DNA from 2 places in the Sphingomonas sp. 320_CC genome. Region 1 is predicted to be linked to the other one. Evidence: riboswitches for the same ligand, from Rfam matches in the RefSeq annotation. Region 1 holds a riboswitch; the other holds the start of a gene.
What was found. A riboswitch is a leader RNA that binds a small molecule or an ion and turns the genes downstream of it on or off. The one in region 1 is predicted to bind cobalamin.
Positions count from the first base shown of each region.

Region 1 (4,952 bases):
GACCACCGGTTCCAGCGCGGCGACCTCGGCTATATGGGTGACCCGCCACACGAGCCGCAGGGCTGGTACGGCGTGTTCGACAGCGACGCCTCGACGCAAGACGTGATCCGGGCGCATGCCTCAGCAATGGCGGCGTTCTGATGCCGGCGTTGTCGTATCGAACTGGAACACACGGTATGCGTACGGTTCTGGGCCTGCTCGGTGCAGCGTTGTTGTCGACGTCGGCGGTCGCGACGCCGATCACCGTCATCGCGGTATCGAGCAAGCCCGGTGCCGCGCTTCCGATGCATATCGGCGGCCGGGTCGAGCGGACGTCGGACGGCTATCGACGCCAATGGCCGGGCACCTATTTCGAGACGAATTTTCGGGGCGCAGGCATCCTGCTGAAGATCGGCGAAGGGGATGTCATCCTGCGTATCACGGTGGACGCATCCTCCCCGACGACGCTCTTCAAGCCCAAGCCAGGGCTCTACCGCGTCGCCGGTCTAGCAAACGGCCGCCATACGATCCGCGTCGACGTCGCCAGCGAGAGCCAGGCCGCGCCGACCGTCTTCGGCGGATTTTACGCGGCGGCCAGAACGCGCGCGTTGCCCATCCCCGCCCGTGCTCGCCAGATCGAATTCATCGGCGACTCCCACACCGTCGGCTACGGCAACGTCTCGACCAAGCGCGACTGCACCGAAGCGGAGGTGTGGGCGACGACCGATACCGCGCAAGCCATGCCGGCGCTGGCGGCGAAGCGATACGGCGCGGACTATCAGGTCAATGCTATCTCGGGTCGGGGGATCGTCCGCAATTACAATGGCATGGCGGCCGACACGCTTCCCGTTGCCTATCCCTTCACGCTCTTCGACAAGGCGACGCGCTCCGTCGATCCGGCGTGGCACCCGCGTCTGTTCGTGATCGCGCTCGGCACCAACGACTTCACCACGCCGCTCCATCCCGGGGAGCCGTGGAAGACGCGCGAGGCGCTCCATGCCGATTACGAGCAGCGTTATGTCGACTTCGTCAAACGCCTCCGGGCCCGCGATCCGGACGCGCATGTCGTCCTGTGGGCGACCGACATGGCCGGGGGCGAGATCGCGGCGGAAGTCGGCAAGGTTGCCGCGCGTTTGAAGGCGGAAGGCCAGCGCAATATCGCGTTCGTGCCCGTCACCGGGCTCGCGTTCACGGGATGCCATTCGCATCCGTCGACCGCCGACGATGCGCAGATCACGACCGCCCTGTCGGGCTATATCGACGCGCATCCCGAGATGTGGGCGCACCGATAGCCAGCATACCGCGACGCGGTCGTGACGAGCCTTGATTATATATCCTCGGCCGCAATCCTCTCGACCGATCCTACGTTACCGGTATCGGCACCCGCCCGGTGCAGCACCCGCACCACCGCTTCTGGGCCGCCGCGGCGGACAAGCGCTACCCCGCGTCCCCCACCGGTCCGATGAAGGGGTGCGCATCGCAAACCTGCTGGACCGCCGCCTTCCTGGACGCGACGCGGGGGCGATAGGTCGACCAAGCGCTGAGATCGTTACGCGATCGTCGATTGCCCGCGTCGGAACGTCACGCTACACCTTGCCCGTCGGCCCGTTCTCGGATGGGTCGACATGATCGCACCGGTGCTCCGCGAGGAGCTTAATAGGGAACGCGGTGAGGGTGGCTTCGACCACCTGATGCCGAGGCTGTCCCTGCAACTGTAAGCGGCGAGCGTGATGCACGTGCGTGGTCGGGCGAAGTCCCCGGTCACCAGCCACTGGACCGATCGGTCTGGGAAGGTTGTGCATCGGGCGTTGACCCGTGAGCCAGGAGACCTGCCGGCGTGTGGTCGCTCTTGCCTGGTCCAGGGGATGGCCGAGGCACGGTACTCCGTCTGAGCGACGATGTGTGCGGTGGGGACCGCATGGGCAGGCGTGCCGGTCGCGATGGCGTCCGTCGGGTATGGCTGCTCCCGTTCGCTTGGACGTGCTCGGGCAATCCGCTCGTGGCGCGCTCGCCGGCGCACGTTCGAGCCTCGTGCTCGGTGACAGGCCCCTGCCGGTTCGTCCGACGCCTCGGGGGCTTTTATATGTCGTTTCCATCACCGTATGCCGCGTTTGCCGCGTCGTTGCTCGTCACCTTCCTACCATCCCTGGCCAGCGCGCAGACCAGTGAGGATCGTTCGGCGAGTAGCGCCGACGATATCCTCGTAACCGGCCGCCATCAGGCCGACCTGACGGTTCCGAACTCGACCGGCAGCCGCCTGAACCTGTCGCCGCTCGAAACGCCGGCGACGCTGTCGACGATCGACGGCAATACGATCCGGGCGCGCGGCGACGTGTCCGTGAACGACGCGACCAGCCGCGCGCCCGGCATCACCAGCGTCGCCAACCTCGGCAATGGTGGCACCGCGCTCGCCGCGCGCGGGTTCAGCGGTCAAGGTTCGGTGCTGCAACTGATCGATGGTATCCGCCTCTTTCCAGCAGCCGGCACGATCACCTTTCCGAGCGACCCGTGGATGGTCGAGCGGATCGACGTGCTCAGCGGTCCGGCTTCCGTCCTGTACGGGCAAGGCGCGCTAGGCGGCGCGGTCAACGTGCTGATGCGCAAGCCGAATACGCGGCACACCGATGTGGACGGCGAGATCGGCTATGGATCGCAGGACAGTTTCCACGTCGCAGCCGGTGCCGGTGGACCGCTCGACGAGCATCTCTCCTACCGCGTCGACGGCAGCTACAGGCGGTCCGACGGGTATGTCGATCGCGGGCAATCACGAAGCTACGCGCTGTCGGGGACGTTGCGCTGGGCACCGACCGATCGGTTCGTCGTCACGGTGCGCGACGATTATGGCAACCAGAATCCGATGCGCTATTTCGGTACGCCGCTGATCGACGGACGGCTCGACCACGACAATCGCGACCGCAACTACAACACGCGCGACGGCCATGTCCGCTACCGCGACAACCGGACAAGCCTCCAGGTCGATTGGCAGCCGAGCGAGACGCTCACCGTCAGCAATCAGGCGTACCGGCTCACCTCCAAGCGCGAGTGGCTCAACCTCGAAAGCTATTGCTGGGTGGCGGCGGACGGCTTCTGTCCCAATGGCGCGAATGACGTGCGCGCCACGCCCGGGCGCATCTATCGCACCGACATGACCGGGATCGTCCACGATCAGACGCAATGGGGCGACCAGGGTAGCGTGACGCTCAAGACGCGGATCGCGGACGGCGTGACCAATGACGTCGTCGCGGGCTTCGACGTGAACCTCGTCAAGCTCACCTATTCGCACAATTTCGGCGCCGACCCGCAGGTCTCGGTCGTCGATCCGTTCGTGTTCGATCCTGGCGTGATCGTCGACACGCAGGGGATCGCACCGCGGTATCGCACGCGGACGAACGAATATGCGATCTTCGCGGAGGACCGGCTGAAGCTTGGCGAGCATGTCTCGATCGTCGGCGGCATCCGCTATGAGCGCGATCGGATACGGCGCTGGACGATCGACTCGACTGCCGCCGTCCCGACCGCAAGCTTCGCGCTCGACAAGCGGCTCGGCAACACGACATGGCGGGTTGGGACGGTCTATCAGCCAGTCCCGACGGTCTCGTTCTACGCGCAATATGCCACCGGCGTCGATCCGCTGGGGACGCTGACGACCTATACCACCGGGCAGGTCCATTTCAGCAACGCGACGGGCGACCAGGTCGAGGCGGGCGCCAAGGCCGTGTTCCTGGATGGCCGCGGCACCGCGACGATCGCCGCCTATCGCATCGTCAAGAAAGGACTGTTGTCGCAACTGACCCCGACGAGCCCGATCGAGCAGGTCGGGCAGCGATCCGCGAAGGGTATCGAGGCTGCGGTGTCGCTGGACTTGCCGGCAGGGTTCGGGATCGACGCCAATGGCAGCGTCTTGGAGGCGCGGTTCGACGACTTCGTCTCGGGCGAAAGGAGTTTTGCCGGCAACACGCCACCCGACGTCCCCGAGACGACGGCGAACCTGTGGCTTAGCTGGACCGCGACACCGGCGGTCCAGGCGCGTGCCGGACTGCGCTATGTCGGGCGAAGATTCTCCGACAACGCCAATGTTTTCCGCATTCCGGGTTATGCGACGGTCGACGCGACGCTGTCCTACGCGGTGACGCCGCGGGTCGCGATCGACGTGCATGTCTATAATCTGTTCGACAAGGATTATGCGATCAACAGCTACGGCGCGCAGCAATGGGTGCTGGGGCGGCCGCGCGCCTTGGACGTGTCGCTTCGTGCCGGTTTCTAACGCCGGCAGGCACGCGCGCCGGTGGCTGTATCTCGTGCACCGATGGGTCGGCATCGCCAGTTGCCTGTTCTTCGCGATGTGGTTCGGGTCGGGCCTGGTGATGCTGTACGTGCCGTACCCTTCACTCTCGCCAACCGAAGCGCTGGCGAGAGCCGAGGCGATCGACTGGTCCGCCGTGAGCGTGCCGCCACCGCTCGATGCGGGGCGATTGCCGCAAGACCTGTTGCTCGAGATGCGCGACGGCGTACCGGTCTGGCGGAGTCAAGGCTGGGACGACGAGCGGCATACCGTTTCCGCAAGCAAGGGCCGGCATCTGGCTCCGGTGGACGCGGCTTATGCCGTTCGCGTCGCAAGCCGTTTCGGGCGAGCACGCGTCCTGAATGTCGAGCGGATCATGCGGGATCAGTGGACGGTGTCGGGTGGTTTCGACCGACATCGCCCGCTGTGGAAAGCGACATTGGAGGACGAGGGCGGCACCAATCTCTACGTGTCGGCTTCGACCGGCGAGATCGTCCAGTCGACCGACCGGACCGAGCGGTTCTGGAACTGGCTGGGATCGGTGCCGCACTGGCTGTATCCGACCGTCCTGCGCCAGGACAACGCCGCCTGGCGACAGGTCGTCATGTGGGTTTCGGGGCCGTGTATCGCCGCGGCACTCGCCGGCATCTGGATCGGTATCCTCCGCGCACGCATCGGCCCCCGCCGGTTC
Region 1 covers NZ_JCAWAE010000004.1:218,753-223,704, reverse strand. The annotation lists gene AC59GX_RS16720 (glycoside hydrolase 5 family protein) at 1-141, shown strand, start outside; gene AC59GX_RS16715 (SGNH/GDSL hydrolase family protein) at 177-1,271, shown strand; gene AC59GX_RS16710 (hypothetical protein) at 1,370-1,507, shown strand; cobalamin riboswitch at 1,600-1,830, shown strand; gene AC59GX_RS16705 (TonB-dependent receptor) at 2,063-4,243, shown strand; gene AC59GX_RS16700 (PepSY domain-containing protein) at 4,278-4,952, shown strand, end outside.

Region 2 (4,952 bases), 210 kb from region 1:
TACTCGGGCTGTGCGGGGGGTACCAGATGCTCGGTCGGAGCATCGCCGATCCGCACGGTATCGAAGGCGCGGCAACCTCGATAGCCGGGCTCGGGTTGCTCGATATCGACACCATCCTGACGCCGACCAAAACGCTCGAGCGGATCGAAGGGACCGCAAACGGTGCACGGTTCGAAGGCTATGAGATGCACATGGGCGTGACGACTGGCACCGATCTGTGCCGTCCCGTCGGCCACCGCATCGACGGCAGCGCGGAGGGTGCGACGAGCGCGGACGGGTTGGTCCACGGCAGCTACGTCCACGGCCTGTTCGGGCTTGCCGAGCAACGCGCGGCGTGGCTGGCGCGGCTCGGCGTCGACGCGGTCGGACCGGACCATGCTGCCTCGATCGATGCGGCGCTCGACGCGATCGCCGCGACGCTCGAACGTCACCTCGATCTCGATGCGATGCTCGCCCTAGCCCAGCGCGCCGGCTGACGCACCGACGATGGCGAAAGCGAGCAGGACGCCCGTCTCGACAAGCTCGATCCCCGCCCCGTGCGCGTCTCCGGTCACGCCCCCTAATGTACGCCGCAACCACGCAGCGACGGCCAGTATCAGGAGCGGAACCGCCAACAGCGCGGGAACCGCGACGGCAGCCAGCGCCAGCAGGAGCCCCCAGCCGACAAGGTCGCGCGATCGGACTGCGCCGGCGACCGCAGCGCCCAATCCGCCTACCCGCATCGGCGGCAACAGCACTGCCCAGGCCAGCGGCCCCATCCTCGACGCAAACGGCACCAAGATGATGAGCCACCACGCCGTCAGCCCGACCGCGTGCAGCAGCACGAGCTTGGCGGTCATCTGAGCGACGATCGCGACGACGCCGAAGCTGCCGATATGCGGATCGGCCATCACCGCGAGCAACCGCGTCCGATCGCCATGCGCCGCGCCCAGCCCGTCGGCGAGATCGGCCAGCCCGTCGAGGTGCAATGCGCCCGTGACGGCGATCCACGTCAGCAACGCGGCGCACGCCCCGGTCCAGGGGTCGATCGATGCACCTGCCCGTCCCGCCGAGGCGACGAGCACGCCGATCGCCAGTCCGACGAGCGGATAGTATCGGATCGCCGCGGCAAAGTCGGGAGCCCCGGCCTCGACGCGCGGCATCGGCAGGCGCGTCAGGAAACCGAACGCGACGACCAGCCGCTTCACGTCGCCAGCCCGACGATCTGCACCGTCCGATCCGGCTCCGGCCAGATCCGCAACGACACAAGCGCGGCATAAGGCAGGTCGAACGCCCATGTCCGGCGACGATCGAACCCACACAGGTCCGCGAGCGCCGCCCGGATAGCGCCACCGTGCGTGACGACCAACGTCGGCACCGACGGAAGTACCGCCAAGGCATTGCCGACCCGGTCCAGCAACGACGACCATCGCTCACCGTCCGGCGGCGGAGCAGCGTCCGGATCGTCGTGGAACCGAGCGAAGGCCGCCGGATCGATATCGGCTGGACGCATTCCGTCCCACGCTCCGAAGTCGAGTTCGCGCCACCGTCGATCGACCTCGCCGACGATGCCCCGCACGCTGCCGATCGCCGTCGCGCAATCGCGAGTACGCTTCAGGTCTGACGACACGATCGCGGCAACCTTCAGCCCTGCGGCTCGCCGGACGCACGCCGCAACGCCGGCCTCCGTCACCGGATCGTCCGTTCGCCCCAGCAACAGGCCTTTGCGGACGGGCGCGCCATGCCGCATCAGGTACAGCATGTGCGAACCGGTCACGCGACGGAGACCCCTGCCTCGGCAAACGTCGCCATCTCGTCATGCGTCGCCAGCGCCGCGCGGACGAGCAACGTCGCCACCGCCGCGCCGCTCCCCTCGCCTAACCGCATGCCCAGCGACAACAGGGGATCGAGGTCCAATGCCCGCAACAATCGCGCATGACCCGGCTCGGCCGACACGTGGCCGGCAAGACAATGCGCGAGAATATCCGGGCACGCAGCGGCGATCGGCGAGACCGCGGCACAGCATATGAAGCCATCGAGCATGACGGGTACGCCTGCGAGACGCGCAGCTATGACCGCGCCTGCGATCGCCGCAAGTTCACGACCGCCAAGCCGGCGTAGCGTCTCGAACGGCGTGCTCAGTGCGTCCCGGTGCAGCGCCAGCCCGGCCTCCACGGTCGCGATCTTGCGGGCCATGCCGTCGTCGTCGACTCCGGTACCGGGCCCGACCCAGTCGCGTGCCGATCCATCGAAGCTGGCGAGGCACAGCGCGGCGGCGGAGGTCGAGTTGCCGATCCCCATCTCGCCGAGCACGATCAGATCGGGTGCGTCCGCAACGACGGCGGCGCCCGCGTTGATCGCCGCGAGGCATTCCTCCTCCGACATCGACGGGGCGACGGTGAAATCGATGGTCGGCCGGTCGAGATCGAGCGGGACGACTCTGAGATCGAGCCCCGCCGCGCGCGACAGCGCGTTGATTGCCGCGCCGCCATGTTCGAAATTGGCCACCATCTGCGCCGTGACGGAGGCCGGAAACGCACTGACGCCGCGATCGACGATGCCGTGATTACCCGCGAAGATCACCACCCGGCCGCGATCGAGCCGCGGGCGTTCATGGCCCTGCCAACCGGCCATGAAGACGGCAATCTCTTCCAACCGCCCGAGCGAGCCCGGCGGCTTGGTCAGTTGCCCCTGCCGCGCCACTGCCGCCGATCGAGCGGCTTCGTCCGGCTGCGGCAACGCGCTCAAGGATGATAGAAATGCCCCGGCTGTCGGAAAAAAAGTCATTCCACGACGAACCCGGCAGGCGGCGTGCGGGTGATGAAATGGCCCTTCACGCCCTGCGGCCATTGTTTGAACGGCACCTGTCCGAACGCACTCTCGCCGTAGAGCCGTGCGTAATCCAGGATCGCACGGGCAGCGTCTTCGGTCGGCTCGAAACGGCCTAGCACATAGCCGACCTTGGCGGGTGCGCGCAGATGGATGGTGCAGAAATCCTGGCACGCGAACAGGCACGGCATTTCCTGCACGGCTACGTCGGCATAGGCGGGATCGCTCGCCTGCACTGCCTTCAGCGCACTGACCAGCCGCGCGCCGCCACGCTGGCCCTGCTCGTCGTCGCGCGCGTCGGCGGAATGGCGGCACGTGTTGCACGCGACCACCGCGACGCCGTCCTCGACCGGCTTCAGCATGTCCGTTCCCGGACGATCTTGGAATGATGTGTACTTGGCATAGGAACCCCTTCGGACAGTCGGTCCCGCACCGCGCAAAGGGCGAGAAGCGGACGCCTCCTGCCTTCGCGCGACGCGAAGCGATGTCGTCGCTCGGGGTGTTACCCGTCCGTTCGGCGCACCCTGGCCGGACGAAAGACGACCGCGACGGGCAGGTCTCCTGGCTCGCGGGTCAACGCCGTCCGCGCCGCCTTCTCGGGAACATCCCAATGGCATGAGGCACAATGGCTCGCCGCGTACAGTTGCAGGGGCAGCCGGGTGTTTCCCGTTCCCATTTTCATCCCCCTCGGCGTGAGCATCGGGGGAACCTGTCGCGGGCGAAGCGATAGGCGGGAGGAAGACCCGGCGCAAGACACGGCTACGTCGGTCAGAAGTCCGCCAGCCGTCCCCACGCCCTCCCGTCATCCTGACGAAAGTCAGGATCCAGGGTAACGGGCGGCAGCCTTCGTGGCTCTGGGGCCTGACTTTCGTCAGGATGACGGACGGTCCTCGTAACGGACCGTAGAGTAGGAAGCCGCCTAGAACTCCACGCCCGCCTGCGCCTTCACGCCCGACCGAAACGGATGCTTCACCTGCGTCATCTCGGTCACGAGGTCCGCCACCTCGATCAACGCATCAGGCGCGTTCCGCCCGGTCACCACGACATGCGTCATCTCCGGCTTCGCCGCCAGCACCGCCAGCACCTCGTCGACCGGCAGATACTCGTAGCGCAACACGATGTTCAGTTCGTCCGCCACCACCATTGCATAGGACGGATCGGCGATCATCCGCTTCACCTCGTCCCACGCCTCACGCGCCACCGCGATGTCGCGGGCGCGGTCCTGCGTGTCCCAAGTGAAGCCCTCCCCCATCGGCTTGAACTCGCACAGCGCGGGGAACGCATCGAAGATCGTCTTCTCGCCGGTCGCCATCGCGCCCTTGACGAACTGCACCATGCCGACCTTCCGCCCATGCCCGATCATCCGCACCGCCATGCCGAACGCGGCGGTCGACTTGCCCTTGCCCTTGCCGGTGTGGACGATGATCAGCCCCTTCTCGATCGTCTTGCTCGCGACGATCCGGTCCTGGACCTCCTTGCGCTTGGCGCTCTTGGCATTCTGTTCGTCGTCGGTCCGCATGATCAAGTCCTCTCGTCCTCCCGATGGCGGATCGCGCCGCGCGGCGCTAGAGCGACCGACATGCTCCGCATCACCGACCTCAAGCTGCCGCTCAACCACGCCGACGAAGCGCTCCCCGCCGCGATCCGCGACCGCCTGCGCGTTACCCCGCGCGACCTGATCCGCTACACCATCGCCAGACGCGCGCACGATGCCCGCGACAAGATGGACATCCAGCTCGTCTATTCGGTCGATGTCACGCTGAAGAACGAGGACACCGTCCTCACCCGCTTCCGCAAGGATCGTCACGTCCAGCGCACGCCGGATACCGGCTACCGCTTCGTCACCAAGGGCGGCGCGAGCTACACCGGCCCCCGCCCGGTGGTGGTCGGCGCGGGCCCATGCGGGCTGTTCGCCGGCCTGATCCTCGCGCAGATGGGGTTCCGCCCGATCATCCTCGACCGCGGCAAGGTCGTCCGCGAACGCACCAAGGATACCTGGGGTCTCTGGCGCAAAAGCGTCCTCAACCCCGAATCGAACGTCCAGTTCGGCGAGGGCGGCGCCGGCACCTTCTCCGACGGCAAGCTCTGGAGCCAGATCAAGGACCCGCGCCACTTGGGCCGCAAGGTCCTGACCGAGTTCGTGA
Region 2 covers NZ_JCAWAE010000004.1:424,712-429,663, forward strand. The annotation lists gene AC59GX_RS17600 (cobyric acid synthase) at 1-476, shown strand, start outside; gene cobS (adenosylcobinamide-GDP ribazoletransferase) at 456-1,187, opposite strand; gene AC59GX_RS17610 (histidine phosphatase family protein) at 1,184-1,741, opposite strand; gene cobT (nicotinate-nucleotide--dimethylbenzimidazole phosphoribosyltransferase) at 1,753-2,766, opposite strand; gene AC59GX_RS17620 (DUF1636 domain-containing protein) at 2,763-3,170, opposite strand; cobalamin riboswitch at 3,343-3,536, opposite strand; gene cobO (cob(I)yrinic acid a,c-diamide adenosyltransferase) at 3,728-4,327, opposite strand; gene AC59GX_RS17630 (NAD(P)/FAD-dependent oxidoreductase) at 4,388-4,952, shown strand, end outside.
Region 2: linked by a shared signal. The riboswitch ahead of AC59GX_RS17620 (DUF1636 domain-containing protein) and the one ahead of AC59GX_RS16705 (TonB-dependent receptor) in region 1 are both predicted to bind cobalamin.